Regions from separate parts of the Tardiphaga sp. 285_C5_N1_2 genome, predicted to be linked through region 1. Evidence: riboswitches for the same ligand, from Rfam matches in the RefSeq annotation. Region 1 holds a riboswitch; each other region holds the start of a gene.
The links. A riboswitch is a leader RNA that binds a small molecule or an ion and turns the genes downstream of it on or off. The one in region 1 is predicted to bind cobalamin.
Positions count from the first base shown of each region.

Region 2: another riboswitch for cobalamin. It lies ahead of AB7951_RS06320 (TonB-dependent receptor domain-containing protein); the one in region 1 lies ahead of AB7951_RS26885 (TonB-dependent receptor).
Region 3: another riboswitch for cobalamin. It lies ahead of AB7951_RS06265 (DUF1636 family protein); the one in region 1 lies ahead of AB7951_RS26885 (TonB-dependent receptor).

Region 1 is NZ_CP197241.1:5,687,213-5,689,408, forward strand. Features, by position in the region: gene AB7951_RS26880 (alkaline phosphatase D family protein) at 1-514, opposite strand, end outside; cobalamin riboswitch at 660-849, shown strand; gene AB7951_RS26885 (TonB-dependent receptor) at 951-2,196, shown strand, end outside.
Region 2 is NZ_CP197241.1:1,344,030-1,346,225, forward strand. Features, by position in the region: gene AB7951_RS06320 (TonB-dependent receptor domain-containing protein) at 1-863, opposite strand, end outside; cobalamin riboswitch at 896-1,099, opposite strand; gene AB7951_RS06325 (alpha/beta fold hydrolase) at 1,146-1,934, opposite strand; gene AB7951_RS06330 (O-acetylhomoserine aminocarboxypropyltransferase) at 1,938-2,196, opposite strand, start outside.
Region 3 is NZ_CP197241.1:1,329,351-1,331,546, reverse strand. Features, by position in the region: gene cobW (cobalamin biosynthesis protein CobW) at 1-124, opposite strand, end outside; gene cobU (bifunctional adenosylcobinamide kinase/adenosylcobinamide-phosphate guanylyltransferase) at 125-655, opposite strand; gene AB7951_RS06265 (DUF1636 family protein) at 652-1,101, opposite strand; cobalamin riboswitch at 1,211-1,401, opposite strand; gene cobT (nicotinate-nucleotide--dimethylbenzimidazole phosphoribosyltransferase) at 1,501-2,196, shown strand, end outside.

The sequences.
Region 1 (2,196 bases):
AATCCGGGTTGTGGTTGCGCATGGTGGCATAGGTGACCATGCCGCCATCCTCGGCATTGATTCCCCAGCCCTGTCCGGCGACATCGCCGCCCCAAACAAAGGACACATCGCGGCGATCCGCTGGCGCGGTGCGGAAGCGACCGATCACCGGCTCGCCGACGATCTCGGTATGCGAGAGATCGCGGAATTTGACGCGGTAGAAGATATCCTGCCCGGCCGGCAGATTATCGAGCAGCAGCTTCGCCGTGAAATCGCTCTCGGGCAGCGCCGTGATAGCCGGCAACATGCGCGCATTGCTGAAGGATTCGGTAGTGGCGACTTCCACCATCATCTGCGCCGGCCGATCCGCGCGCGACCAGATCATGCCGCTGCTCGTCCCGACATCGCCGGACTGCACGCCATGCGACACGACCGGGCGATCCGCCGCGCGGCTGAGGTAAGGCATAGCCAGGAAGCTTGCGCCTACTGCGGCTGAGTGCGCGAGAAAACGACGGCGGGAGATACGTAGCGCCATGGCGAACTCCTGATCCTGGCTCTGGCACCCGTGGTGCTAGGCAGAACACTTGACGCTGCGATGACAGGTGATGCGCAATATCAACACCCGCCAAAGCAAGTTGCGAATGGCTGGCAGCTTGATTGACACATTTGGAAATTTCACCTTAACGTGAACGCGACGGTTCCCTTCGGGGATCAAAAGGGAATGCGGTGAGGGGGATCCCCCGATTCCGCGGCTGCCCCCGCAACTGTAAGCGGCGAGCCTGCGCCAAGAGCCACTGGGTGTTCACCTGGGAAGGCGGCGACAGGCATTGACCCGCGAGCCAGGAGACCTGCCGCCAGTCGTGGTCACACGCGAGCACATTGGGCGGGGTGTCCTGGTGGAAGTCACACTGCCTGTTTGGGCGGGGCGACTTGGTTTGCGGTGACGTGCCACGTAACCGCGAGTCCTGTTCATGACCTCCGTTTCTCCCGTCGCATTGAAGCGACATACTCCCTTTCTTTATTCTGTTGCTCTCTCCTACTTGTTGTGTCCGAGCGAAAGCTGGTCGCAAACCACACAGTCGAGCCAGACGCTCGATCCTGTTGTCGTTCAGCCGTCAGCGACACCTCAACGCGCGCGCCGCACCACGAACGGCAATGCATCGCGCGCTGCACGCTCACGCCAGCAGCGCAATGTCGCCGCCAATACCGGCGCGCCGGTTGCCACGCCGACAGGCCCCGTCTTCGCAGCGCCGACGCTCAACCTCACCGGCACGACATCGACGGGGAGCCGCCTTGGCCTGACGCGCCTGCAGACGCCGGCCAGCGTAGAGGTGATATCGGCAGAAACCATGGCCGAACGCGGCCAGCAGAACGTGGTCGACGCCGTCACGCAGAACGCCACCGGCTTCACGGCCATCGGCGAACCCGGCAATGGCGGCATCGCTTTCAGCACCCGCGGCTTCGCCGGCAGTGGGTCCGTTACTTCGCTTTATGACGGCACGCGCCTCTATGTCGGCTCCGGAACGGTGAACTTCCCCTTCGACACCTGGACCGCCGAGAAGATCGAAGTCCTGCGCGGCCCGGCCTCCGTCATGTACGGCGAAGGCGCCATCGGCGGCGCTATCAACGTGATTTCAAAACTGCCGCTCTGGGTGCCGCGCAACCAGGCTGAAATCTCGCTCGACAGCAACATGACGCGCCGTATCGCCCTCGATAGCGGCGGCCCGGTCAGCAAGGACGTCGCCTATCGCATCGCCGTCACCGGCAACGCGTCCGATGGCTGGGTCGATCGCGACAACACCTCGAACATCGCGCTGCACGCTGCCGTGCAGATCAAGCAGACCGAGGACATCACCTGGACGCTCTCCACCGACTATGGCGACCGCCATCCGTCAAAATATTTCGGCACGCCGCTGATCAATGGCCAGCTCAATGAGGCGATCCGCTTCAAGAACTACAATGTCAGCGACAGCAACATTCGCTATCAGGACAGCTGGAGCCAGGTAAAGACCGAGTGGCAGATCAGTGACGGCATCACCCTGCGCAACACGCTCTATTATATGTATGCGAAGCGCCACTGGAAGGAGGTCGAGATCTACGGCTTCAACTCCGGCACCGGCCTGATCGATCGCGGCGATTATCTCGAGATCTTCCACCAGCAGCAGCAGATAGGCGACCGCATGGACGCCACCTTCGAGGGCCATCTGTTCGGAATGG
Region 2 (2,196 bases), 4.3 Mb from region 1:
ACGGTTTGCAGCAGGCGCGTGACATTTGAAGGCGTGTCGGGAAGCTGCACGGCTCTCGACGTCGGACTGAAAGTGCCGTCATAGGCGGCTCGCGTGAAGGATGACACGAAGCCGGATTCCAGCCGGATGCCTTCGCCGGCATCGTAGCCGATCCTGGCCGATCCGCCGACGCGATCAAAGCCGTCGCGTTCGAGATTGGGGTACAGCGCTTCAAACTGAGGGATGCGATAGCCGAAGCGCGAGAAACCGTTCGAATGCTGACCGCCACCTGTGAAAGCGTAGGACCACGGACCGTTGGAGCCGGTCAGCGATCCCTGCGTCATGACAGTGCCATAGCTGCCGGCTTCGGTGCGTACGTTAACTTGCGCAGGGCCCGAGCCCTTCTTGGTAATGATATTAATCACGCCGCCCATGGCGTCTGATCCATAGAGTGCGCTCTGCGGGCCCTTCAGGACTTCGATGCGCTCCATCGCCGAAGGCGTGAACATGGCGAATTCGAAATCGCCGGACGCCGCCGTGGGATCATTGACGCGGATGCCGTCGATCATCACCAGCGTCTGGCCGGTGTTGCCGCCGCGCAGGCGGACATTGGTGGTGCCGCCAGGGCCGCCGGTTTCGGTGATGTCGAGACCGGGCACGGTGCGCAGCGCATCGACCAGAGAGCCGGGATTGCTGGTCGCAATGGTCTCGCCTGACACGACGCTGATCGAACTGCCAGTGCGATTGAGTTGTTCGGGTGCTCTGTCCGCCGTCACTACGATTTCGGAGAGCTGCTCGGCACTGGACTGCGCATGCGCAGCACTGTGAGAGCAGGACAGAACAACAACGGCCGCAGTGCCTGCGGCCAAATTCCGGATAGTCATTTAACCCCTTCCGTCGACCCACCGTCGAACGAGTGTGAAACTCGTTACCGGCCGGTCTCCTGGCTCGCGGTGGTCTCCCGGTCCGCCTTCCCGAATCTGCGATGCAAATTCAGTGGCTTTGTGGACCTGGAATGGCCGCTTACAGTTGCGGGGGCAGCCGCGGCATAGGGGATATTTCCCCGCACCGCATTCCCGTTTCACCTCCTCGCGGAGGCACCGATAACGACAGACAGGAAGCACAGCGCGCCGCGCGGTGCAACAGCCATCGCCGCGTTGTGGACTCTATTGCTCGTGCTGTAGCGCGGCGAGCACGTCGTCGGGGCGCTCGACCATCATCATGTGGCCAGTGCCCGGCAGAATCACCGTGCGGGCGTTTTTCAAGGCGGCGGCCAGGGTCTTGCCAGCCTTGGCGGGAGTCATCATGTCCCGCTCGCCGAGGATGAGCGTGACCGGGATTTCGAGCTGGGCCGCAGCAGTCAGCGCATTCTGGTATGTATTGCAGGCGTTGAGATCGGCGAACAGCACGCCCGGCTTCGTGGCTTCCAGCACGCGCTGCGCGCCGCTATGCATCCACAACCCCGGCGCGAGACTGCCGCCGAGTTCGGCGCGAAAGCCGAGCCCCCAGATTGACACCATGTCGATGGCGGAGTGCTGATTGGCTTCGGCATCCTTCAACAGATCCGGGCCGACGGTCATCGTCCCTGCCGTGCCCATCAGGTCGAGGCGCGTGACTTTACGGGGATGCCGCGCTGCGGTCTCCAGCGCAATCAGCGAGCCCATGGAATGGCCGATCAGCCGCGCAGTCTTTGTGCCCGCTGCCTCGATCAATGCTGCGGTCCAGTCTGCGAGATCGGCGATGGTCGTGAGCGCTTCACCTTGTGAGCGACCATGGCCGGGCAGATCCGGCGCCAGTACGGCGAAGCCATGATGCGCGAACCAGCGCGTATGCAGCGCCCACGTCGAGTGATCGAAGCCGGCGCCGTGGATCATCACGACGACCGGGAGCGATGGATCGAACGTGCGGCCGCCATTCGCGATATAGGTCTCGTGACCGTTGACGGTGAGTTGCATCGCTCAGCCCTTCTGCGAGATGCGCAGCGCCTGCGCGAGGTCATCGATGATGTCATCGGCGGCTTCGATGCCGACTGAGAGGCGGATCAGCTCCTCGCCGATGCCGGCGGCCTTGAGCTGTTCGGCATCCATCTGCTGATGCGTGGTGCTTCCGGGATGAATGACCAGTGTCTTGGCGTCGCCGACATTGGCGAGATGGCTGGTCAGCTGCAGTGCCTCAATGAATTTGCGACCGGCATTGCGGCCGCCCTTGATGCCGAAG
Region 3 (2,196 bases), 4.4 Mb from region 1:
CTCCGAATTCGTTGACGATCACGGCGATGCGGCGGCCATCGGCCTGGGTCAGCAGCGAGCGTAGCAGCGTGGTCTTGCCGGCGCCGAGAAATCCGGTGAGGACGGTGACGGGAACGCGGGACATTCAATTCTCCTGGGAACGCTTAAGCCAGAGCGGAAGCCCGGCGGCAATGAAAGCAACATTCGGCACGGCGGCCGCGATGATCTGGTTGAGCCGGCCCTGCGCATCGCGAAAAGCGCGTCCGAGTGGCGTCTCCGGCACGAGGCCGAGGCCGACTTCGTTGGACACGAACACGATCGGATAGCGCGAGACATCGAGAAAACGCACGAGGCGCTTCGCTTCAATCTCTGGATCGCGCTCGGCGAACATCAGGTTCGACAGCCACAGTGTCAGGCAATCCACCAGCACGACGCGCCCGACCGTCGCCTCGCGCGTCAGCGCATCGACTAGCGCCAGTGGCTCTTCCAAGGTGATCCAGCTTTCTCCGCGCTGCCTGCGATGCTGCGCGATGCGGGCGTGCATCTCGTCATCGCCGGCCGTTGCCGTGGCCAGATAGATTTTCGTCAGGCCGATACCATCGACCAGTTTCTCGGCGAAGGACGACTTGCCGGAGCGCGCGCCGCCCAGCACCAACGTGGTGGAGGCCGCGGTCATTTCGGAGCACGTCCGTCTTCGGGTGACCAGCGCAATGGCGGCACGCGCGCGACCATACCCTTGCGCAACACCTCGGCGCGTTCCCGCCACGGTACAAGACCGTAGTCGGCCTTCTGATAGGACTCCACGAAAGACACCAGCGCCGCGCTGCCGCTGTCGGTCTGCAGATCGCCGAACAGGAACGTGTAGCCATCGGGACTCGTCACCGCGACCGTCGCCGGCCGCCTGCAGACGCTGAGACACTGCACCGGACGCACTATCACAGTAGCATCCCCATTGCCGAGCGCGGCCTTCACGGCATCGAACATGTCCGGCCCGACGATCGTGCCGGCTTCGGCAGCCTTGCAGCTGATGCACACGCTCACGACAACGGGACCAGCCGGCACAGGGCGCGGCGGTTCGACCGAAATTTGTTCGCCAGAGATATCGGCGCTGTCGTGATCCATCACATGCTCAGTTCATGCCCTCACGGGCCTACGAGCTTTGTTGGATCGCGCCGACAGCATGGCCGTCGGTTCGCTCCCGTCCGGTGCACCCCGCCCCGACGACGCCTCCAAAGCACAGTTCGTGATGGCAGGTCTCCTGGCTTGCGAGTCATAGCCTGTTGCCGCCTTCCCAAGAATTCTGAAGAATTCCCAGTGGCACCGGCGCGGGCTCGTCGCTTACAGTTGCGGGGGCAGCGCCGGCCTCAAACCGGCTTCCCTATTCACCTTCCACGCGGAAGGACCATCGCAAAAGACGCTATCTGCCGGGTGCGCCGGGGTCAACCGCGCCGACGGACTGTCGCCCGGACCTGTTGACCTTGCAGGTCGTCTTGCGTCAGTTAGGCCGCGAAAAGGAACCCTATGCCCGCTTATTCCCAGTCCTTGTGGCAGCCGCCCGCCATTGCGCCTGTTGACCCGCAGATCGCGGCAGGCATCCGCGCCGTCATCGACGGCAAGGCCAAACCGCCGGGATCGCTGGGGAGAATCGAGGACCTGGCGCTGCAGCTCGGCATGATCCGGCATCCGGGCGAGCCCCGCGGCGACAATGCCGTGCTGCTGATCTTCGCGGGGGATCACGGACTCGTAGCCGAAGGCGTGTCGCAATATCCGTCGGCGGTCACGGTCGCGATGGTGACGACCTATCTGGCCGGCCGCGCCACGGCCAATGCTTTCGCCGCGGCCAATGACATCGGTGTGCGCGTGATCGACATCGGCGTCGCCGCCGAGCTGCCGGTGCACCCGAAGCTGGTCGATGCAAAGGTTCGCATGGGTACGGCGAATGCCGCGCGCGAGCCAGCGATGACGGCAGAGCACGCGGCCGATGCGCTGACGCGCGGCTTCAGAATCGCCGTCGGTGAGATCAAGGCCGGCGCAGACATCATCGCGCTCGGCGAGATGGGAATTGGCAACACGGCCTCATCGGCACTGGTGGTTCATCGACTCGCGCCGGCCCCCCTGGATGATTGTATCGGCGTTGGCGCCGGGCAGGATGATGCCGGCATGGCGCGCAAGCGCGCGGCGATCACGAAGGCGGCAGCACGCAGCGACGCAACTGCG